DNA from 3 places in the Buttiauxella gaviniae genome. Region 2 is predicted to be linked to each of the others. Evidence: predicted binding sites of a transcription regulator. Region 2 holds the regulator's gene; each other region holds the start of a gene.
What was found. Region 2 encodes Fur, which represses iron uptake genes when iron is present. Its sites were predicted from a motif close to ATAATAATGAGAACNACTATCAA; they were not measured.

Region 1: a site for Fur is predicted at 2,976-2,998, ahead of fhuF (siderophore-iron reductase FhuF). Genes of this name have one in related genera too.
Region 3: a site for Fur is predicted at 4,830-4,852, ahead of ftnA (non-heme ferritin). Genes of this name have one in related genera too.

Annotation. Positions count from the first base shown of each region.
Region 1 is NZ_JBFMVT010000002.1:1,280,962-1,288,754, forward strand. It holds gene rsmC (16S rRNA (guanine(1207)-N(2))-methyltransferase RsmC) at 1-842, shown strand, start outside; tRNA gene AB1E22_RS06485 (tRNA-Leu) at 963-1,049, shown strand; tRNA gene AB1E22_RS06490 (tRNA-Leu) at 1,079-1,165, shown strand; tRNA gene AB1E22_RS06495 (tRNA-Leu) at 1,198-1,284, shown strand; gene AB1E22_RS06500 (DUF1435 domain-containing protein) at 1,332-1,571, opposite strand; gene AB1E22_RS06505 (GGDEF domain-containing protein) at 1,852-2,916, shown strand; gene fhuF (siderophore-iron reductase FhuF) at 3,017-3,805, shown strand; gene AB1E22_RS06515 (PTS sugar transporter subunit IIC) at 3,859-5,205, opposite strand; gene AB1E22_RS06520 (YbaK/EbsC family protein) at 5,678-6,136, shown strand; gene AB1E22_RS06525 (helix-turn-helix transcriptional regulator) at 6,184-6,789, opposite strand; gene AB1E22_RS06530 (LuxR C-terminal-related transcriptional regulator) at 6,910-7,560, opposite strand; gene AB1E22_RS06535 (helix-turn-helix domain-containing protein) at 7,782-7,793, opposite strand, start outside.
Region 2 is NZ_JBFMVT010000002.1:3,227,567-3,235,359, reverse strand. It holds gene seqA (replication initiation negative regulator SeqA) at 1-78, opposite strand, end outside; gene ybfF (esterase) at 263-1,039, shown strand; gene ybfE (LexA regulated protein) at 1,175-1,456, shown strand; gene fldA (flavodoxin FldA) at 1,631-2,161, shown strand; gene fur (ferric iron uptake transcriptional regulator) at 2,572-3,024, shown strand; gene chiQ (ChiQ/YbfN family lipoprotein) at 3,116-3,442, opposite strand; gene chiP (chitoporin ChiP) at 3,490-4,887, opposite strand; gene glnS (glutamine--tRNA ligase) at 5,360-7,027, opposite strand; gene nagE (N-acetylglucosamine-specific PTS transporter subunit IIBC) at 7,206-7,793, opposite strand, start outside.
Region 3 is NZ_JBFMVT010000002.1:3,794,678-3,802,470, reverse strand. It holds gene AB1E22_RS18150 (ABC transporter substrate-binding protein) at 1-1,419, opposite strand, end outside; gene azuC (stress response protein AzuC) at 1,610-1,693, opposite strand; gene AB1E22_RS18140 (MFS transporter) at 1,909-3,327, shown strand; gene AB1E22_RS18135 (RpiB/LacA/LacB family sugar-phosphate isomerase) at 3,385-4,023, opposite strand; gene yecR (YecR family lipoprotein) at 4,370-4,717, shown strand; gene ftnA (non-heme ferritin) at 4,945-5,442, shown strand; gene AB1E22_RS18120 (glucosamine inositolphosphorylceramide transferase family protein) at 5,828-6,751, shown strand; gene galE (UDP-glucose 4-epimerase GalE) at 6,850-7,793, shown strand, end outside.

The DNA.
Region 1 (7,793 bases), 1.9 Mb from region 2:
AATACGGCCTGGTGGCGGATGCCAATACCATTGGTGATGCCAACACCCTGATTTATTACTGGCCAAAGAATAAGCCAGAAGCGCATTTCCAACTGATGAACATCCTGTCGTTGATGCCCGTAGGCAGCGATATTTTTGTTGTCGGTGAAAACCGCAGCGGTGTACGCAGCGCGGAGCAAATGCTCGCCGAATTCAGCCCGCTTAATAAAATCGATAGCGCGCGTCGCTGTGGTTTCTACCACGGTCGCCTGGAAAAACAGCCGCAGTTTGATGAGCATTCCTGGTGGGATGAGTATCAACATGAAGGCCTGACCGTGAAAACGTTACCGGGCGTATTTAGCCGTGACGGCCTGGATACCGGCAGTAAATTGCTGCTGTCCACCCTAACGCCGCACACCAAAGGTAAAGTGTTGGATGTGGGTTGTGGTGCCGGTGTGCTGGCGGTTTCTCTTGCCAAACACTCGCCGAAAGTTCGCCTGACTTTGTGTGATGTTTCAGCCCCAGCCGTTGCAGCCAGCCGCGCAACGCTTGCTGCGAATGAAATTGAAGGCGAGGTTATCGCCAGTAACGTCTATTCCGAAGTGAATGGCCGTTTTGACATGATTATCTCCAACCCGCCGTTCCACGATGGCCTGCAAACCAGCCTCGATGCCGCACACCAGCTAATTCGTGGCGCAGTGCGTCACCTGAACATGGGTGGTGAATTGCGTATCGTGGCAAACGCCTTCCTGGCGTATCCGGACGTGCTGGATGAAACGTTTGGCAACCACGAAGTGATTGCGCAGACGGGCCGTTTCAAAGTTTATCGCTCTATCGTTATGCGTGGCGCGAAGAAGCGCTAATCCCGCATTGTGCCGCTTTTTGCAGCGATTAGAAAAGCGGCGCTAAATTAACTGTTGACGACGCGTAGAAAACATCTAGAATGCGCCTCCGTGGTTACAATACTTCGGTGTTGTGGGTATGCGAAGGTGGCGGAATTGGTAGACGCGCTAGCTTCAGGTGTTAGTGTTCTTACGGACGTGAGGGTTCAAGTCCCTCTCTTCGCACCATTAACCACGCAAGATATCGTTCGCACTGCGCGAAGGTGGCGGAATTGGTAGACGCGCTAGCTTCAGGTGTTAGTGTTCTTACGGACGTGAGGGTTCAAGTCCCTCTCTTCGCACCAATGCGAAGGCGATATCAGATAAGACTTGATTTGCGAAGGTGGCGGAATTGGTAGACGCGCTAGCTTCAGGTGTTAGTGCTCTAACGGGCGTGAGGGTTCAAGTCCCTCTCTTCGCACCAATTCTTATCAACTTCCCAGCAGAACTCTTCCCCTCAGTTTTACCCTTTTACTTCATTGTTCCCAGATTCATCATCACCAGCGCAAGCCCACTGGCAAATGCCACGCATGATGGCAACAATACAAAATGACGTAACCGTTTATGGTACAGCATGACCGTCGTCGCCAGTAATCCTAATACAATCAAGACTCGCCACTGGCTAAAAGAGAGATCCAGATACAACAATGCGGCGACAATTCCTCCCGGTATGAGTACGCCCCACGCACTTTCAAGCTGCCGTTGTAACATGTTCGCTATCTCTTCAATTGGTAATGATAACCAATATCATATGATATAATTTCTCGTTTGTCAGCGATGGCGTTTGAGTTGTTTTACATAAGAAAGATGAAAGCTTTTCCGATCACCAGATGACATAAATTAAGTAAGGTGATAGATTGAGCACCCATGTTAATAATATGATTAGCATGAATATAATTTCATAACGCAATAATATTTCGATATATTTTTATACTGGATAATTCATTCAATAGCATACCGTCGGGCATGCGTCGTAAGAACAATAATTGATATGACAGCAAAAAATTGGCGCGCTTTACTCAAAGGGAAACACCAACTCTCTTTGCGTTTATTTCTTATTCTGAATGCGTTTTCTGCGAGTTTTAGCATGATATCTCCCGCAGCCAACACTCAGCACATTACCGTGCCAATCATTATGATACTGGTGATAAGCGTGTCATGCCTTGGCTGGCAATTCCTGAATAAAAAACAGCTGATCAATATTCCTGCCGTCTCCCTGACAATAGGCTTACTTTGGGCCGCACATATCTATTTAAAAGTGACAGGAATGCCGCACAATGACCTGTCGTTTTTAATTATTGCGCTGCTGGCGATATTATTCATTGGCTCAATCTCTTTTATCAATAATATACAAGCATTTATTGCTTCCTGTTTGCCGGTAACCTTAATGGTATTTTGGCTCGATCAGGGAGCCAATTGGCCGCGGCTGTTTTATTCCATTGCCCTGCCCGGTTTTGGGATCACCATCCAACATATCATTCATAAGCGCCACGATAACTTTACCCGCCGTTTAATGGATAAATTGCTCGAAGAAAAAGAAACGCTTAATGATTTGAGCATGTTAGACCCGCTTACGGGCTTATATAACCGCCGCGGGTTTCAAAACCGTCTGGACACAATCCTTTCGATAGGAAGCGGCCAACACTATGTGCTGCTGTTGGATATCGACCATTTTAAAGCCTACAACGATAACTACGGCCATAGCATGGGCGATCAGGCGCTGACGCACGTCTCCGCCGCCATTCGTGATGCCGTTCGTTCACGGGATATTGTCACGCGCTATGGTGGCGAAGAGTTTATGGTTTTATTGACTGATATTGATGCCGAGCGTGCCTTGCAAACGGCGGAGCGCATTCGCAAGCGCGTTTATGATTTAGAAATCCCTCATCTGTTTAATGAAGATGTGGCGACCAACGTGACGATAAGCATTGGGCTGGCTCCCCTTGAACAGCAGGATATCGAAGAGGCATTGCGCCAGGCCGACGGCGCGCTTTATCGTGCAAAACGGCAGGGCCGTAACAGTATTCTGGTTAGCGATTCACTTCTTGCAGGCTAAGTAAAAAATCTCATCATTTCCTCTCTGCTTCTTGCTAAAGGCTTTACCTATAGATAGGATTGGCAATCATTATCATTTGTATTAGTGGTCTTGTTTGTCGATGGCACTTCACTCTTCACAGTTTATTGATTCCCTTGCGTGGCAGCCGCCATATACCAGTGAGCAACCCACGCTTGCTGATGCGCTACGTGCGCATTTTGCTGAGCACCGCCCCTGGTTTAGCGACATCATTAAACTCAATGAAACTGCCCCGACAAATAGCCTTACTCTGCGCCAGTGGTCGCAACCCGCGGCTCTCACCTCACTTCTCAACTGCTACAGTGACCATATTTATCGTGAGGAGCCGGAGCTCACCCGAGAGGGTAAGCCGCTAATTTCACTCTGGGCGCAATGGTATCTTGGCCTACTGGTTCCCCCGCTGGTGATGGCGCTGATTACCCAGCCGCGCGCGTTAGATATCGACCCGGAGCATATTCAGGTCGAATTTCATGAATCGGGTCGAGCCGCCACTTTCTGGATGGATGTTCACGAAGACAGAACCGCGACCACGCAGCCGCTCGCTCAACGCCTTGAAAAATTGCTTATCAAAGGGCTGATGCCTGTCGTTGATGCATTAGAAAAAAGCGGTGAGATTAATAGCAAGCTCATCTGGAGCAATACGGGATATCTGCTGAACTGGTTTTTTGGCGAGCTGAGAGCGTTGTTGGATGACGCAACGATTGCCGAATTACGCCATGCCTGCTTTTTCGAAAAACAGTTACGCGATGGCCAGGATAATCCACTTTACCGTACGGTGATTCTTCGTGAAGGTTTATTGGTACGTCGCACCTGCTGTCAGCGCTATAAACTGCCAAATGTGCAACGTTGCGGCGACTGTACTTTAAAATAAAAAAGCAAAACGGTGGGTTTCCCCACCGTTTCATCTCACTACTCACAGTATGTTTAAGCCGCTTCCTGGCTCTCTTGCCCGGACGCTCTTTGCGCCTCTTCCGCCTCCTGTTCCAGCAATTGCTTCTCGTACACTTTAAAGAACGGGAAGTAAATAATGGCGGAAACCACGGCCAGTAAGATAACCAGAATCGCCGCGCGGAAATCCCAGCCTAGCGCCCATGCCGCACCGATGGGTGCAGGTGCTGTCCACGGCACCACAGAAATCACACGGCCAATCAAATCCATTTTCATCGCGCCCCATGCCAGCACGGCGTTAACCATTGGCGCCAGTAGGAACGGTATAAAGAACACAGGGTTCATAACGATTGGCGTACCGAAAATCACCGGTTCGTTAATGTTAAAGCAGGTTGGAACGATACTGAGGCGGCCAATGGAGCGCAGGTGTGCAGATTTACTGCGCAGGTAGCAAATCACCAGGCCCATAGTTGCGCCCGACCCCCCGACAACAATAAAGAATGTCCAGAACGCTTCCATAAAGATGTGCGGCAGCGGTGCACCTTGCGCGAGCGCGCTCTGGTTCATGCCAAGGTTAGTCAGCCAGAACATTTGCAGCATCCCGGAAACGATAGCCGCACCGTGAATCCCGGCAAACCACAGCAGGTGACCAATCAATACCGCCAGCAGAATGGCAGGCAGCGAATCAGCAGCCGATACCAGCGGTTTAAACACGGACATAATCGCCTGCGGGATCAACATGTCAAACTGCGACTGAATCAGCAGGCTTAGCGGATAGAGCGTTAATACAACAACCAGAACCGGAATCAGAAGATCAAAGGAGTTTTTGATCATCGGTGGAACCTGGTCCGGCAGTTTGATCCCGATATTGTGCGCTTTCAGGAAACGCATCATTTCGACACAGTAAATCGCCACCAGGATCGCGGTAAAGATCCCCGTCCCGCCCAGGCTATCGACCGGCAGAGTCCCTTTCGTCTTCGGTGCGGCTACCAACAGGAACGCCATCAACGAAAGCATTGCACACATGAACGGATCCAGACCGTGCGATTTCACGTAGTGCTTACCGAGGTTGTAGGCAATGGCTGCACAAATGTAGATGGACATAATACCCATCGTCATATCAAACGGCGTAAGAATCTGCCCTTCAAACTGTTTCGCCATATCCAGCCACGCACGAGCAAAACCCCAGGTCGTGGTGGGCGAAAAAGGTGGGTACGCAAAGACCAGTAAGAACGAACCAACAATCATGAACGGCATCGCAGAGATAAACCCGTCACGAATCGCCATGACATGGCGCTGTGACGAAATCCGTCCCGCTACGGGGCTCACGTAGTTTTCAACAAAACGAAATATCAAATTAAAGGCTGCATGATTTGAAGACATAGCAGTGCTCCTGTCAGGCCATCAACGCGAAAGTTTCGGCGGGAAGCGTCTCGCCGCACAACAGTGCGTAATTCATAGAGTTGACCCACGTAACCGGGATCTTTTTGTATACAGCTTTGGTTTCTTTAACACTGGCAGGGGCATCAGTGGCACAGCATAATAAAATAGGTTTCATAGGCTGCTCTTATTATTGGGTACAGGTGTGTGACCGTTTCAGTATTCATCGCTATTTCACGCACTGCAACCGGTTACTGAAACCGGTTGCAGTGATTGTGAAGAAGATCCAGAAATCGCTGAAACATTAACTTTTTTAGCCAATTCACATCACAGCTTTCACTTTCAATTCAACATACTCACCGCAATAAACATCGGGCCGGTAAATTGAAATTGGATAGGTATTATCAATATTCACTGGTTTACATATAGCACACGCTTATGCCAAATTATTTGCTGCCATGAATGGGAGAAAAGCATGAGCCTGCAGTCCGTCCGGCAATTCTTTGCCGAAAATGCACCTGATATCGACATTATTGAATTAAACCAAAGCACCGCGACGGTTGCCCTTGCCGCTGCGGCTCATAATGTTGAACCGGGGCAAATTGCTAAAACATTGTCGTTAAAAGTGAAAGATCAAGTCGTGCTGATTGTCGCGAAAGGCGATGCACGCCTGGATAATAAAAAACTCAAAACCGTATTTGGTGCGAAAGCCCGTATGCTAAGCAGCGATGAAGTGGTTATCTGGACGGGTCACCCCGTCGGCGGCGTTTGCCCATTTGGCCTGGAAAACCCGCTTACGGTCTACTGCGACATTTCGCTAAAACAATATAAAGAGGTTTTGCCCGCTGCCGGCGCTATCCACAGCGCGGTGCGTATTTCCCCTGAGCGTATGGCTGAACTCACCGCCGCGCATTGGGTTGATGTTTGTCTCTAATCCGTTGACTGAGGGCTAACAAGCGCCTCAGTCATGCCTGATTCCCTTCATAATTCCTGGCTATATGGCGGTAAATTGAGCTCCTGCATTCCGCTGTCGCTGATCATCCAGGCATACATTTCAGCATCCGTTTTCAGCTCCAGACGGCGCATCGCACTGCTTTTTTGCGCACTGATTGTTTTGTAATTTTTCTCGAGTAATGTCGCAATTTGATTGAGCCGCCAGCCTTTACTGATGAGCCGGAAAACGCGGCGTTCTGAAAAGGTAAGTTTCGTTCTGACCACTTCATCGCCGGATGATTGCGCAGCTTTTTCCTGTAAAAGCAGCGTACTGATTCTTTCCGTCGCAGCCCCACTATTGAACACGTGTTCGATGATGCTGCTCATCGGTTCATGCAAAGAAAGCAGCGACGTTCTGGCCGTCAGCAGCCGCTCAATCGCGATATTCACCAGATGCGCGGGCAAAGTGATCACCCAATAAACATGTCGATACTGATTTTGCAGGCGATTGAGTAAGTCACATATTTCGAAACTGTTCTGAAGTGGGCTATCCAGCTCCAGTATCACCACGTCTATCTGCTCCATTATTTCTGGCGTAAGTTCTGAGTAATCTGCCAGTGGAAGTAGTGAAGACTGCTCCGCTTGTTCTGCCATAACGGCCTGCAAACCCTCTTGCATTAAAGGCCGTTTGCTAATGACCACTGCCCGGCAAAAGGGATTGCGCAGAAAAATCCTTTTTTTGTATCCCGACACATTTATCTCCTTATAAAACAGTTAGTTTCCTGACAACTCGCACCCCAGAACATAAAGATCTTTCTCACAATGCAAACCGAGTTTTTCCATGGCATGCCTTTTATGTGCGCTCACAGTTCTGATATCGCGCCCTAAATTCTGCGCCACCTGGCTGACGTTATGCCCGAGGAATAACTGCCCAATCACCTGCACTTCACAAACGGTCAGCTCGCAAGAAATCCGTTCTTCAAGAATATTTCTGATAGCCGGGCTGCATAGCATGGTCGTTACAGAGAGAGATTTTATGATGAGTTCGCTGAAAGTGGCGGTTGGCTCATACTGAGAAATAATCACCCGCACCCCGAGGGCTGAAATATAATTAAGAATGCTTAATTTATGATTGCGTGTGTAAGCGACTATCACCGCGCTCGGCTGAACGGTTCGGCACCAGTTAATAAACTTAATCTCTTCCGCAAGCTGGGCTGAAGACTCACTGATATTTAAAATGATAAGTGAGCCAGGCGCTTTTAGAACCTCAGCGTAAGCTTCATCAATCTTTTTGGTTACGTTAACTAATTTTCTGTTTTTGCAAACCGATTGTAGTTGATGAACAATTCCCGCCGCCGTAAGTACGCAGGGTACAACCACCATTATCTGATTAGATAAATAATTTGCAGTGATATTGTTTTCCATATCATTCCTTTGATTAATATATCAACCCAAAAAAATATCCACGTCATCCATTTATACATTTAATGTATAAGCAGGAAGAAAGAAGCATGTTTAAAAAAGAATATCGGATTTAGCTGAGAATTTAAAACAGAAGAAAACATTAATGATGAAATAATATTTCTGAAAGCGGCATAATGGTTAGAACGATTTAATCATTATTTAAATATAATTAAACACTGCATTTATATAATGGA
Region 2 (7,793 bases):
GGACGCGCTCTCACCAATGTGCTGCGTGTGGCTGGCAATATAGCGATAGAGCTCGTCATCAACTTCAATTGTTTTCATCTTAATCCAGTGCGATATCTTTTCTGAATACAAGTTGTTGGGATTATAGGGACAAATCCCAACCTCGGGTAGCGCCAAGCTTTTGTCACACCACAAAGTCAGACTAGACTGAATATTTGCGGCACAGCGGCAGGATGCCGTTATGATACCCTAACCTCACGAAGTAAAAAAAAAGAACTTTGCCATGAAATTGAATGCTCGCCTGCAAACTGCGCAACAATCGACTAGTAATTCCCCCATCGTACTTATTCACGGTCTTTTTGGTAGCCTGGATAATCTTGGCGTGCTGGCCCGTGACCTTGGGCAAAATCACACGCTGCTGCAAATTGATCTTCGCAACCACGGTTTATCACCACGTAGCCCAGAGATGAACTACGCCGCCATGGCGCAGGACGTAGTGGAAACGCTCGATGAATATGGCGTTGAGAAAGCGATTATCATCGGTCATTCGATGGGCGGCAAAGTGGCGATGGCGCTGACCGCGATTGCACCGCAGCGCATCGATAAATTAGTGCTCATTGATATTGCGCCGGTGGATTATCAGGTTCGCCGCCATGACGAGATTTTTGCGGCAATTAATGCGGTTAGTGCCGAGAAAATCACAACGCGTCAGCAGGCCGCGAAAGTGATGCGTGAATACCTTAATGAAGAAGGTGTGATTCAGTTCCTGCTGAAATCTTTTACCGATGGTGAATGGAAATTTAATGTGCCGGTGTTGTGGGAGCAGTACGAAAATATTGTCGGCTGGAAAAAAATTCCGGCGTGGAACGAACCGGCACTGTTTATACGCGGTGGCACCTCGCCTTATGTGGATGAATCACACCGTAGCGAACTGCTTTCGCAGTTCCCGCAGGCGCGTGCACATGTGGTTGCCGGAGCCGGGCATTGGGTCCATGCCGAAAAACCTGATGCTGTTTTGCGCGCAATCCATCGTTTTATCGACCTAACAGCCGCAAACTGATTAAAAACAGACCGACTGGCCGCAAGATGCGGCTAACGCGTTGGCGCGCAAGCCATGCTGATGTATGATTGCGCGCTAAATTGCGCCAGAGCACCCCGCTCCGTGCCACCTGAATTCCCTGTCAGTAGTCTAATCATGGCAAAAGAACAAACGGACCGTACTACATTAGATCTGTTCGCGGACGAGCGTCGCCCGGGGCGACCAAAAACCAATCCGCTAACGCGTGATGAGCAGTTGCGTATCAACAAACGCAATCAACTCAAGCGCGATAAAGTACGCGGCCTGAAGCGAGTGGAGTTAAAGCTCAACAATGAGGCGGTAGAGGCTCTTAATCAGTTGGCTGAAGCGCGCAATATCAGCCGCAGTGAACTGATTGAAGAGATACTGCTCGAACAACTGAAGCAACATCTTAGTTAGATATCGTGTTATACCCATTAGCATTCGAGTTGCAGGACGATGGGTATAATGTTGCAGTCTGTGCACTACAGGGTTATAGCAGTTTCCGCCCCGTGATGTGTTCTGCTATGATTGCCCTATCTGTGGCCAAATAGCAGCCATCATACCATTAAGTATCAAGAGGTTATTTTACTCATGGCAATCGTAGGCATTTTTTTCGGCAGCGACACCGGTAATACCGAAAATATCGCGAAAATGATTCAAAAACAGCTCGGTAAGGACGTTGCTGAGGTGCATGACATTGCTAAGAGCAGCAAAGAAGACCTGGAAGGCTTCGATATTCTGCTTCTCGGCATTCCAACGTGGTATTACGGCGAAGCGCAATGCGACTGGGATGATTTCTTCCCGACGCTGGAAGAAGTTGATTTCAATGGCAAACTGGTTGCGCTGTTCGGCTGTGGCGACCAGGAAGACTACGCAGAATATTTCTGTGACGCATTAGGTACTATTCGCGACATTATCGAACCGCGCGGTGCGGCGATTGTGGGCCACTGGCCAACAGCAGGTTACCATTTCGAAGCGTCTAAAGGCCTGGCAGATGACGATCACTTTGTTGGCCTGGCTATCGACGAAGATCGCCAACCTGAGCTTACCGCAGAGCGCGTTCAGAAATGGGTTAACCAGGTTTCTGAAGAACTGAATCTGGCTGATATCCTCAGCGCTTAATGCTATTAGTGACGTGGCCCTTTGGCTGCGTCACATTATCAATAGATATTTCCGATTAAAATAATTGCTACAAATTTGTAACTTTTCAGTTTGTCCCTGTACAATGAATTCCTGGAAAATAGCTAGTAAGGCAAGCAAATCGCGACTCAGCCGCAGTTTTCTGGCTTGAATATGCTTTTACCCTAAATAATTCAAGTTGTGGCCAGGCGGCCAGGGAGCTTATCCCCAAGAGCTTACTTTAGTAAGTGACTGGGGTAAGTGAGTGCAGCCAACACCCCCCACAGCTTGAAGTATGACGGGTATAATACTTGCGGTTCCCATTTAGAATTTGCAGTTCTATAATGAGACGCATTCATCTTAACGCTCACCCTGAGTCCGAGCGATTCGTTAAGCAACAGGACAATTTCCGCATGACTGACAACAATACCGCATTAAAGAAGGCCGGCCTGAAAGTCACGCTTCCTCGATTAAAAATCTTAGAAGTGTTGCAGGGGCCGGTGAATCATCACGTCAGTGCGGAAGACTTATATAAGCGTCTGATTGATATGGGTGAAGAGATTGGTCTCGCCACCGTTTATCGCGTATTAAACCAGTTTGATGATGCAGGCATTGTGACCCGTCATAATTTCGAAGGCGGTAAATCCGTGTTCGAACTGACGCAACAGCATCACCATGACCACTTAATCTGCCTGGACTGCGGCAAAGTTATTGAATTCAGTGATGATTCAATCGAAGCGCGCCAGCGTGAGATTGCATCTCGTCATGGCATTCGTCTGACGAACCACAGCCTGTACCTTTATGGTCACTGCGCTGAAGGTGATTGCCGTACAGACGAGCACGCACACGAAATCAGCGAAAAGTAATCCGTCTATCCTGGCTTCCCTAACCCAGAGGTCAGATGTAAAAAAACCGGTGAGGAAGCTCACCGGTTTTTTTATTGCATGAAGATCACCGCTACTGGTTGTTGGTACGGATCTCTTGCCAGATTTTATCGCATTTGGCTTTGACCGCCTGGTCGTTACCCGTGCGGGTTGCCTGAATGCAATTCTGGTAATCGAGGGTGCGAACCGTCTCTTTCTTCGCAAATTCCTGATGCTGTTTTTCCTGAGCCAGCACATTGAGCACGCTTTGGCACGCCTGGACTTTATCCGGATTACCTTCGGCGGTGTTAATACACGCGCTGTAAGCTGCTTTCAGCTTTGAATCTTCCGGCGCTGTTTTCGGTTGTGCGCAGGCGCTCAAACCTAAAGCCATCACCGTCACTAAAATGATTTTTTTCATGCTGAGTATCCTTAAACAAACCGGGCATTCTCATGCCCGGAATCAAATCAGAAGATGGTGAATGGGGCGATAACGATAAATTTCACGTCGCGCTCATCCTGGAAGATGTTGCCGTAACCCCCGCCCCAGCTTGGAATATCGGAGTGGTTGTCGTACTGAGTGAAGTGCAACTTGAAGAGGGTTCCCTTCGCACGACCATCCTGAACGGTATACATTGCATCAAGGCTGTATGCAGACTCTTTCAGACGGCGATCCGCATCGTAGAAGCCATCGGTCGTCGGTTTAGAGCTTGGTTTAGCATCCCATGCGTAAACATAAGAAGCACCTACCGCCCAACCCGCGAGGTTCCAGTTGCTCAGGTCATACATTGCGCCTGCAAATACCGCTTTTTCACCGTTGGCGTTGAAGTCAGAGCGGTTATCCCACCACACATCAAGACGACCGTTAGAAGATGCATAAGTTGGCGTCATACGTTGCAGGAAGTAGCCCTGCTGGCCGTCTGCCTTAACCATGGTGCCTTCAAGACGCAGGTCGACCTGGCCGACTCGATAGCCGAAGGTTAATGCCTGCAACCATGCAGTACCGTCGTACAGATCGTTGACGCTGCCATCAGAGACTTTGTCACGCGTTCCATAGAATTGATAGCTGGTGGTCAGCGGGCTACCAGCAATGTCAAATTTATAGCTGGCTTTGGTGAAGTATTGATCCACATAACCTTCAGCCTGGCCGAAGGCCGCTTCAAGGATCAAATCATTTTTGAAGTCGTATTTAGCGCCGACAGAGTGCAGGTAATCGACTTTGGTGTTTTTATCGTTCTGATAGAACTTGTCCATCTCCAGGTGCCATGGGGATTTATATTCGTTAGTCCACATGTAGGAGAAGCTCAATGCGCCCGCATCTGCATAGTCAAAGTTTGCACCCGCTTCAGCGCCCTGATAGGTGCCTGGCATGAAGCTCCAGTGCGGAGCCAACAGAGTTTGACCGGTGGGTTGGATGTAACCTGCACGCGCCCAGACTGGACCATATTTGAATTTAGCAGCGGCTTTATAGAGGCTAATCCCGCTTTTATCGCCGGAATAGTCTTCGTCATACGCTTTGTTTTTTGAAGAGAATGCGATTTCGTTTGGGTGACCGCTGTCACCATTTTCTGCCATTTCGATAGCAGTAAAGGCCGCAATATCAAGACCGAACATGTCCGCAGCATAACCAGACTGGAAGTCCAGATTTGCGTTCCATGTGGAGTGAGCGAGGTTGGTTTCGTATTTATCCGTTGTAACGTCTTTACGGTCGCGCTCACGTTGCCAGTAATAGACACCGCCGGTCAGCGTGGAGTCATCAATAAAACCTGCTGCACTTGCCTGAGGGATTACAACCAGTCCGGAAAGAGCCGTGACACCTGCAATAGCAAGAGCCAGCGCACTACGTTTGCCACTAAACGTACGCATATAATATTCCTCTTTGACGTATAAATAATCGCTGGACGTTAAAAGACGTCATATCGCGAAAAAAAGTAAAAATGCCTAACGGCTAAAGCGGTTATGAATATTTGCCCGCATTACTGCTGTTCATAAGACTATTTTTCGCGACGCGAATTATCAACGACTTTGTAAGAGTTCATTCCGATACTATGACAGAGAGCACATAATTTATGAGTATTTGTAACAAACAACGACACGAGAATTTTATAGGGTAAATTACGTTAATTTACATACAAAGCTCTAATAGAGAGCGCTCACATAGTGATTGCTAGAATTTTTTATGCTTCAGGATTGACCGAAGAAAATGTATGAAAACGGACTTAAATAACATTAATTCGCAACGCGAATGCAGATAAAAAGTTAAGCTGATGATTATAAAGCGAAAAAAAACGCCGCAATTTGCGACGTTTTTGTCAGATATTGACTTACAGCGAGGGGATTATTCGCCCATTTTCGCCCAGGTATCACGCAGACCAACTGTACGGTTAAATACCAGTTTTTCAGCGGTTGCATAACGGCTATCAAGGCAGAAATAACCTTCACGCTCGAACTGATACGCTTTACCTTTTTCAGCATTTTGCAGGCTAGGCTCAACGAAACCTTGCTTGATCACCAGAGATTCCGGGTTGATCGTCGCAAGGAAATCTTCCGCAGCACCTGGGTTTGCCACGCTGAACAGACGATCGTAAAGACGAATTTCAACTGGCAGAGCGTGTTCCGCGCTGACCCAATGAATAACGCCTTTAACTTTACGTCCGTCTGCCGGGTCTTTGCTTAATGTGTCCGGGTCGTAGGAGCAATGCAGCACGGTAATGTTACCTGCTTCATCTTTCTCTACGCGATCGGCTTTAATCACATACGCATTGCGCAGGCGCACTTCTTTACCCAACACCAGGCGCTTGTACTGTTTGTTAGCTTCTTCACGGAAGTCAGCGCGGTCGATGTAAATTTCACGGCTAAACGGCACCTGACGGCTGCCCATCTCCGGTTTGTTCGGATGGTTAGGCATGGTCACCATTTCAACTTCACCCTGCGGGAAGTTTTCAATGATAACTTTCACCGGATCGAGTACCGCCATCGCACGCGGCGCATTCTCGTTCAGGTCATCACGAATACAAGATTCCAGAGAGGCCATTTCAACGGTATTGTCTTGCTTAGTGACACCAATACGCTTGCAGAACTCACGGATAGAAGCGGCGGTATAACCACGACGGCGCAGACCAGAAATAGTCGGCATACGCGGGTCATCCCAACCCTCTACCACCTTCTCAGTTACCAGCAGGTTCAGCTTACGCTTGGACATGATGGCGTATTCGAGATTCAGGCGAGAGAATTCGTACTGACGCGGATGCGCAGGAATGGTGATGTTATCCAGCACCCAATCGTACAGACGACGGTTGTCCTGGAATTCCAGCGTACACAGGGAGTGCGTAATGCCTTCCAGCGCATCGGAAATGCAGTGGGTGAAGTCGTACATCGGGTAGATGCACCACTTGTTGCCAGTCTGGTGGTGCTCGGCAAACTTGATACGATAAATAACCGGATCGCGCATCACGATAAATGGCGATGCCATATCGATTTTCGCACGCAGGCACGCGGTTCCTTCGGCAAATTCACCGTTACGCATCTTCTCGAACAATGCGAGGTTTTCTTCAACGCTACGATCGCGGAATGGGCTATTTTTGCCAGGCGCGGTCAAGGAGCCACGATATTCACGGATCTGCTCAGGCGTCAGTTCATCAACATACGCCAGACCTTTATTGATAAGTTCTACAGCATAGTTGAACAGCTGATCGAAATAATCGGAGGAGTAGCGCACGTTGCCGGACCAATGAAAACCTAGCCATTCGACGTCATGCTTAATGGAATCGACGAATTCGATGTCTTCTTTTGCCGGGTTGGTGTCATCGAAACGCAGGTTGCACTGGCCTTGATAATCTTGGGCGATACCAAAGTTCAGACAGATGGATTTAGCATGACCGATATGCAGATAGCCATTTGGCTCTGGCGGAAAACGGGTGCAAATGCTGTTGTGCTTACCATTGGCCAAATCTTCATCGATGATCTGGCGAATAAAGTTAGTTGGGCGGGCTTCTGCCTCACTCATCGCGGGTTCCTCTATGCAAAAACTTTCGTTAATTGGCACATGATCTTATAAGCAAGCGCCGGAAACAACCTTTAGTTGCATAAATAAGGACATCGGGGGGACTAACCAGAAGCAATAAAAAAGCGGCTGGAGAAAGACTCGCCAGCCGCTAAAGGCACAATCAATGACTCAGGAGCGATTATTTGCCTTTAATTTCGTACAGCGGAGTTTGCCCTGCAACGACAGAACCTTTCGCCTGGATAACCAGACCGCTGTAGTCGTCGATATTGCTGCAAACTACCGGGCTAATCATGGAGCGGGCATTTGCGTTCAGGAAATCAAGATCCATTTCCAGAATCGGCTGGCCTGCAACCACTTCAGCGCCCTCTTCTACCAGGCGGGTAAAGCCCTGACCGTTCAGTGCGACGGTATCAATGCCCATGTGGACAACGATCTCTGCACCTTTTTCGGTTTCAAGACAGAACGCGTGGTTAGTATTAAAGATTTTTACGATGGTACCGGCAGCTGGCGCGACAACCGTTTTTTCGGTTGGCTTAACCGCCACACCATCACCTACTGCTTTGCTGGCAAAAGCTTCATCAGGAACCTGTTCCAGTGCAACTACATCACCCGTGACCGGAGAAACCAGAGCAGCGATGGTAACGGCATTAGGTACAGCCTGTGGTTTTGACGCCGCAGTAACCGGTGCAGCAGCCGCAGCACTTGCAGGTGCCGGCGCAACATCGCCCGCGGTTTTCATTGCGTTAGCAATTTTCTCAGCCACAAA
Region 3 (7,793 bases), 570 kb from region 2:
TTTGGTTTTGTCTGTCTCAGTGGCACCCTGTTCCCACAGCGCATCAAACGCCGGGTTCTTATAATGGGCATAGTTATAAGCTTCGTTACTCATGTACAAAGACTTATAGCCATCAGGTTCCATGCCCATGATGTAGCCGCCCAGGCTTAATTCATAATCAGTATTTTTCATATCCAGGCTGCGCTGAGACATCGCGTTGGCATCCATTGGCATCAGTTCGACCGTAATACCGATGTTTTTCAACTGCTGCTGGATATACAGCCCCATGCTTTCCTGGGTTTTATTGGTGTTAATATAAGCAAGACGCAGTTTCAAATTCGCCGGTGCAGCCGATTCTTTCAGCAGCGCTTTTGCTTTTTCAACGTCGTATTTATAAGGTTCAACGTCGCTAGTCTGGTAAAGCGTATCTGGCGTCAGAATAGAGGCGGCTGGCTGAGCATAATCCAGGGAGGAGAACGCAGCCTGAACCAGTTCGTCTTTATTGATGGCATAAGCGATGGCCTGACGAAGCGCCTTGTTCTTCATGCTGTCGATGTTCTGGTTAAACGTCATGTATGCCAGACGCCCTTCCGGGTAAATCACGAAGTCGAATTTACCGCTGGATTTCAGGCGGGTGACATCCTGCGGATCAATCATCTTCATGTTGATCTCGCCGTTTTGCAGCGCAAGGTTTGCTGAGTTGCTGTCTTTAGCGAAACGGTAAGTCACCGCATCGAGCTTAGGTTTACCGTTCCAGTAATCATCAAAACGGGTCAGCGCATAATACTGACCGGCGCGATACTCTTTGAATTTAAACGGCCCTGAACCCACTGGCGCATCGTTTTTGGTGCTCTTTTCCATATCGCCGCTTTCGCTGGCAAACACGTGCTGCGGAATCGGGTAAATCTGCACCAGCGAACCGACGAAGGCTGCGCTCACCTGTGGAAGGGTGAATTTCACGGTTTGCTCATCGACTTTGCTGACCTGAATCGGTTTGCCGCCATAAACGAACATGCTGCGGAAGAAGCTGTGCTGCTTTTCATCGAGCAATTTGTTGAAGGTAAACACCACGTCGTCTGCGGTAATAGCCTGCCCATCTTGCCATTTCAGATTCGGTTTGAGTTTTAAAATGTATGAGAGGTTATCTTCTGAAGGCGTCAGGCTTTCTGCCAGGCCCCATTCGATTTTGTCGCCGTTGAAGCTGTAAAGCGGGGCGTAAAGCGCTTGCATGATGGTGAGCGTGGTACGGTCGCTGGCATACAATGGGTTCATCGCCAACGGATCGCCGGTGGTGACACCGATAATCAAATTACCGCCATCCTGAGAGGCTTGTTTTGCCGGGGCAGGCGTTGCTGCAGTATCACTTTTCGCATTATCACAGCCAGAAAGTGCCAGGGCCAAAGAGGCAAACAGCGCAGAAAATAACAGGGGTTTACGCATTTATTCACGGACTCCGTCTCAATTAGAGCCCGCATAGTGCACCAGCCATACCCACATTGTAAATGAGTGTAAAGTGCATAACCTTATGCGAAAAAGTGCTAATGAAAAAAATAGAGGTATATTGGGGGTTAGACGGCAAATTTGGGGCATAAAAAAACCTGCCGCAGCAGGTTTTTTATCGGCTGGCAGATTAGAACATGCCGCCAGGAGGTACATCTTTAAAGGTTTTGCAGTAGTTTTCAAACATGCTTTTCAGGATTTTGCGCAGTTTCATTGTGTGCTCCAGTTTTTATTTTTTCAGGTGTTGCTCGTTATGTGGCTAATAATATGACATCCGTCACACAAATCAATAGTTTTGTGATGTGCATCACACATTTTGAGTGTGGATTTTACATGTTCGTCACACAAAATGGCTTGCATATCCACGACTTAACTGGTTAATTGACTCAACTTTTTTTTAAAACATAATTTTAATTTTGAGTTTCGCTCATGAATGACACCCCTTCTCCGGCAGCAAAACGTGGCATCTCCGGAATGGCATTACTGGTTGCTGGCGCATTTTTCATGGAGTTTCTCGACGGTACGGTTATCGCTACCGCCCTGCCTGAAATGGCACGCACCTTCGGTATTGAAGCCGTTGATTTGAACATCGGCATGAGCGCCTATTTGCTCACACTTGCCGTGTTAATTCCCGCAAGCGGTTGGATTGCTGACCGATTTGGCGCTCGCAAAGTTTTTACCCTGGCACTCGGGATATTCACTTTCGCTTCGGTATTGTGCGGCATGGCTAACACGCTGGAACAGTTTGTTGCGATGCGCGTTTTACAAGGGATTGGCGGCGCACTGATGGTGCCCGTTGGTCGCCTTGCGGTGTTACGTACGACACCCAAACATTTGCTGATTACCGCGATTGCCACGCTCACCTGGCCTGCGTTGGTTGCGCCCATCATCGGCCCGCCGCTGGGGGGATTTATCACCAGTTACGCCTCCTGGCGCTGGATTTTTTACATCAATCTGCCGCTTGGCCTGATTGCGATGGCTTTGGCATGGCGCCTGATACCCGATATACATGATGACGAGCGTCGCCCGTTTGATGCCATCGGTTTTGCCGCAACGGCAGTAGCGATGATTAGCCTGGTCTACGGCCTGGAAATGCTCGGGCAATCGCAAATTAACGTGCTCCCAACCGTGAGCCTGCTGGTGCTGGGAGCGGCGGCGCTTTGGTTCTCGCTGCGGCATTTTAAACGCGCGAAACACCCGATGATTCGTCTTGATGCTTTAAAAGTACAAACTTTTGGGGTGACGATGTACGGCGGGTCACTATTTCGGACCTCTATCAGCGCGGTGCCGTTTTTATTGCCGCTGCTGTTTCAGGTCGGTTTCGGGATGGATGCTTTTCATTCGGGATTATTAGTGTTGGCGGTGTTTGCTGGAAACCTCGCGATGAAACCGGCCACTACGGCGTTGATTCGCAGCTTAGGGTTTAAAAAACTGTTGATTATTAATGGCCTGCTCAATGTTGCCTCGCTGCTGGCCTGTGCTTTTCTCACCCCGCAGACCAGTACCTGGCTAATTATTGCGATACTTTTCTTCGGCGGCATGTTCCGTTCGATGCAGTTCACCGGCATCAGCACCCTCGCCTTTTCCGATGTTCCTTCCCCCCAGATGAGCTACGCCAATACGCTGTTTAGCACCGCGACACAGCTTTCAGTCGGGCTGGGAATTACCCTTGGGGCGATTGGCATACGTCTTGGTGAAAAGCTGAGTCAGTGGCTGGACGTCACGGCGATTCCCGGCATTAGCATTAAAATTTCGTTTGTGATGATTACGCTGATTTGCCTGCTCGGGCTGATTGATTTGCTGCGCCTGCCGCAAAACGCGGGAAGTAGCGTATCTAAGAAGGGTTAGTCGAGGCAGAAAGGGACTTATAAAAGAACGGCCAGCGAAAGCTGGCCGTGTGCAATATTAAGCAAGGATTTCGCGAACGAACGCTTCAATCTCTTTATTCTGGCAATTCTCGAAGAAGCACTTCTGGAAACGCTCGCCGGAAACCGCGGTTTTCACCAGCTCAGGGTCGATAGCACGCAGTGTATCCAGATAGTTTTCTTTCACCACAGCCGCTTTAACCTGATTCAGAATACCGGCGTTACGAACCTGCGGCTCTTTACGCTCAACCGGATAACCTTCACCTTTACGGCCTGTGAACGCTTTTTCGAACATATAGCGCACGTTCAGTTCTGCACCCCAGCCAAAGCCTTTCGCAAAGGCCAGGGACAGGGCGTTACCGTTGTTAATTTGCGAGAACAGGAAAGCATCTGCTGGATCCAGGCAATAGCCACACACCACGCCCGGATGGATGTTCAGAGACATCATCGCGCCCTGGCCTGTGCCACACCCGGTGACAACGAAATCAACTGCTTTGGCATTCAACAGAATACTGGCCATGATACCGAGGTGGATGTAGGTCAGGTGGTGATCCTGCTCATCGCTCATGCCTACGTTGTAGACTGAGTACTCTTTTTCAGCCGCAACTGCTTGCAACTCTTTAAGAATGATGGCGTTTTTTCCAGCCTGACTGTTTTCCATCATCAGTGCTATTTTCATTTCCGTCTCCTGATTGGGTCACGGGATTTCCCGCGGTGAATAGCTTTGGTATGCATTAACGATACTATCTAGCAAACATACTTTCAAATTTAATGAAATTTTGTTTTAAAAAATTAAGAGGTGCTCACACTTTTGCTTTCTGACGCTTTGCAAAGCGCCCTCCCCATCTGATTCCATCAGGACTAACGGGATTGATTTAGCCCCCGCCCACCGAAAAGTAGACATAAATTTGCGTTAGGAAAGTCACATTGATTTATCTAAGTGAAATTAAATCGCTTTATGCTACAGATGATTTTCTGTTTCCTGCGCGTGCTAAATTTATAAAAAACAGTCTTTGAGCATCAGCATGATGAGAACTTTTTGTTTAGTTTTAACGGCTACGTTATTAGCGGGCTGCACCCTGGATAAAATACCTCAGCCCATCAAGAGTAGCGAAGTTGCGGGCGTTGTGCGTCTGGGTTTTGATCTGCCCGCGTTACAAAACGGAAAGGTCGATAGCTACATTGCGCAATCAACCGCGAGCCATCAATGCCAGCAGTGGGGTTATATCGCCGCATTCCCCTATGGAGAGCCGATCAAGACCTGTAGCCTGCGCAGCGGTGCGTTATGTCTGAATCAGCAGGTGACGCTTGAGTATCAGTGCCGGGGCGTGGGAATGGAGAAATATCTTAGAGACGAAACGATTGTTCAGTAACTGAGTAAAAGACGCGCCATTATTTAAAAATCGGCGGATGACGATTATCCCTCCGCCGTTCAATTAAATAAAAATCATTCTTATTCAATAAACAAACTCACCTTAAATGGAAATACTATTAGCAACCATTATCATTACAATAATATAATTAACAATTCCTTTGCATTATTGAAATAATAAAATTAAAGTAGCGCTCTTATTGAATATTCTATTTTCCGGAGCGCACCATGCTTAAAGCTGAAATGATCGAAAAACTTAACGAACAAATGAATCTTGAGCTTTATTCTTCCCTGCTTTATCAACAAATGAGCGCCTGGTGCAGCTACCATAGCTTTGAAGGTGCAGCGGCTTTCTTGCGTCGCCACGCTCAGGAAGAGATGGAACATATGCAGCGCCTGTTTGCCTATCTGACGGATACCGGCAGCCTGCCGCGCATTAATGCGATTCCAGCCCCCGATCATGACTATACCTCGCTGGATAATCTGTTTAGCGCCACCTACGAACACGAACAGTTAATCACTCGCAAGATTAATGAGTTGGCTCATGCAGCAATGACATCGCAGGATTATCCAACCTTTAACTTCTTGCAATGGTATGTGGCAGAGCAGCATGAAGAAGAGAAATTGTTCAAATCTGTACTGGATAAACTCAGCCTGGTTGGCAAAAGCGGCGAAGGTCTTTATTTCGTGGATAAAGAACTTTCCACTCTCGATACGCAAGCTTAATACGAATTATCGGCAAGCATGTTTTGTGCTTGCCATTTTTTTCACAAAAATACAATCGCCCATCTAGCTGATATTCCTGCAACACCTCCCATTTATTCGCTTTTGGTAACATACCCCTTTGTTATTAATGATTTTTCCTGAATACTCTTTTTATCCAAAATCGATGATTTTGATAAGCCCTGCAGATTATTAAGATTTTTTTGTATTTAAAAAGGCGAATAAAAATTAAGTGTCTATACTCCCATCAGCAGTCTCTTCGTTTTTCTTCTTCACAACGGTTTTGCCCTGTTAAAGCAACCTGATTTAGCATTACTTATAATTTTAAAATAATAAGCATCATGTTTTTCCTGAGACCAGTAATAACCAACATGGACAATATGATAAAATGTTAAACAAAAACAACAAATTAATTAAAAAGTTATTTTTTCATGACTCTTGGGACATTATGATCATTAAAAATAACGCACATTCTTTCCCTGAAAATACTCTGGATATTTTAAATAATTCTAAAGCACAGATCCTTGATAAAAAATATACGTTCCAGGCCGATCCTTTTATTATTGAAAAGGAAGATAAATTATATGTTTTCTACGAAGCATTTAGCTTCCTCAATTCAAAAGGAATACTCCGCTGCCGGGTTCTGAACCCGAATCTTGAGGAGATAGAGGATGTCAAACTGGAAGGTTTTGATGATTTAAACTGCCATCTTTCGTTTCCCTTCCTGTTCAATCTCGATGGCAATCTGTTTATGATCCCAGAGTCTTCAGAACGCAAAGAGGTGATACTCTTTCAGTCCACGGCGTTTCCTGCCCGTTGGGAAAAAGTAAAAGTACTCATTCCCGATGCAGAATTTACTGACAATATATTTTTCACACTCGATAACGCCTGCTATTTAATTTCCACGACACTTGATAATGAGATGGTTATTCATACGGCAGAGACAATATTAGGTGAATGGAAAAAAATCACCCCGTCATTGAAGCTATGTAACTTGCACCACCGTGGCGCTGGCACACCTTATTCTATCAATAATAAAAATTACATTTTCACTCAAGAGTGCAACGCTGAAATTTACGGAAAATCAGTTTTTATCAAAGAGTTAATCAACTTAACCCCACAAAATTTTGAAGAGAAACTGGTAGCCAACATCTCCCCAACAATCAATCAAAGCGTGGGGATTCATACCTTAAACTTCTCGAATAGCTATATTGTCTATGACACGAAAAATTTAATATTCAGCCTGCTGTCCCCCTTAAAAAAGATTTCGTTTAAATTTTTAGTCAGATATCGGAAACAGTTTTTTGCCTGAATCAGCGGATGAAGGGCTCCCAGATTGCTGATACTATTAGACAATCAAACGGAAAGTGACGTTGAAAGTTCATTTTGCAATCTTTATCTGGAGAAACTATGGCAATTCTAGTGACTGGTGGCGCGGGTTATATCGGCTCACATACCGTACTGGCATTACTTGATAGAGGTGATGATGTTGTCATCATCGATAATCTTTCCAACGCATCTAAAACCTCGCTTGACCGAGTGACAGAATTAACCGGCAAAGAACCGACACTCTACGTTGCTGATATTTTGGACAAACACGTTCTCAAAGAGATTTTCTCAAGCCATAACATTACGGATGTTATCCATTTTGCAGGTTTAAAATCCGTCGGCGAATCGGTCAGAAAACCGCTGGAATATTATGAGAATAATGTCGTCGGCACGATGGTGTTACTCAATGAGATGTTGCTGGCAGGGGTTAATAGCCTGATCTTTAGCTCGTCGGCAACCGTATATGGCAATCCAGAAAAAGTGCCGTTAAGCGAAGAGTGCAAAACCGGAGGGACCACCAACCCGTACGGAACCTCTAAATTAATGGTTGAGCAGATTTTGCGTGATTTCTCGCATGCGCAGCCGGAATTCCGCATCACCTGTTTGCGTTATTTCAACCCGGTTGGCGCGCATCCGTCGGGTCGAATCGGTGAAGATCCAAACGGTATTCCGAATAACCTGGTCCCTTATATTTCTCAGGTGGCTATCGGTAAACTCGAATGCCTGTCAGTGTACGGCAATGATTATCCAACGCCTGACGGCACCGGCGTTCGTGATTATATCCACGTGCAGGATCTGGCCAGCGGCCACCTTGCAGCCCTCGATCATAAAGCCGACGGAACACCTTTCAAAGCCATCAACCTTGGAACCGGCGTCGGTTATTCCGTGATGGACTTGATTCAGGCGTTTGAAAAAGCCTCTCAGACGAAAATTAACTACCGCATTGTTGAGCGAAGAGAAGGTGATGTGGCGGAATGCTGGTCAGATTCTTCTTTGGCGAAGCAACAGTTGGGATGGCAGGCGAC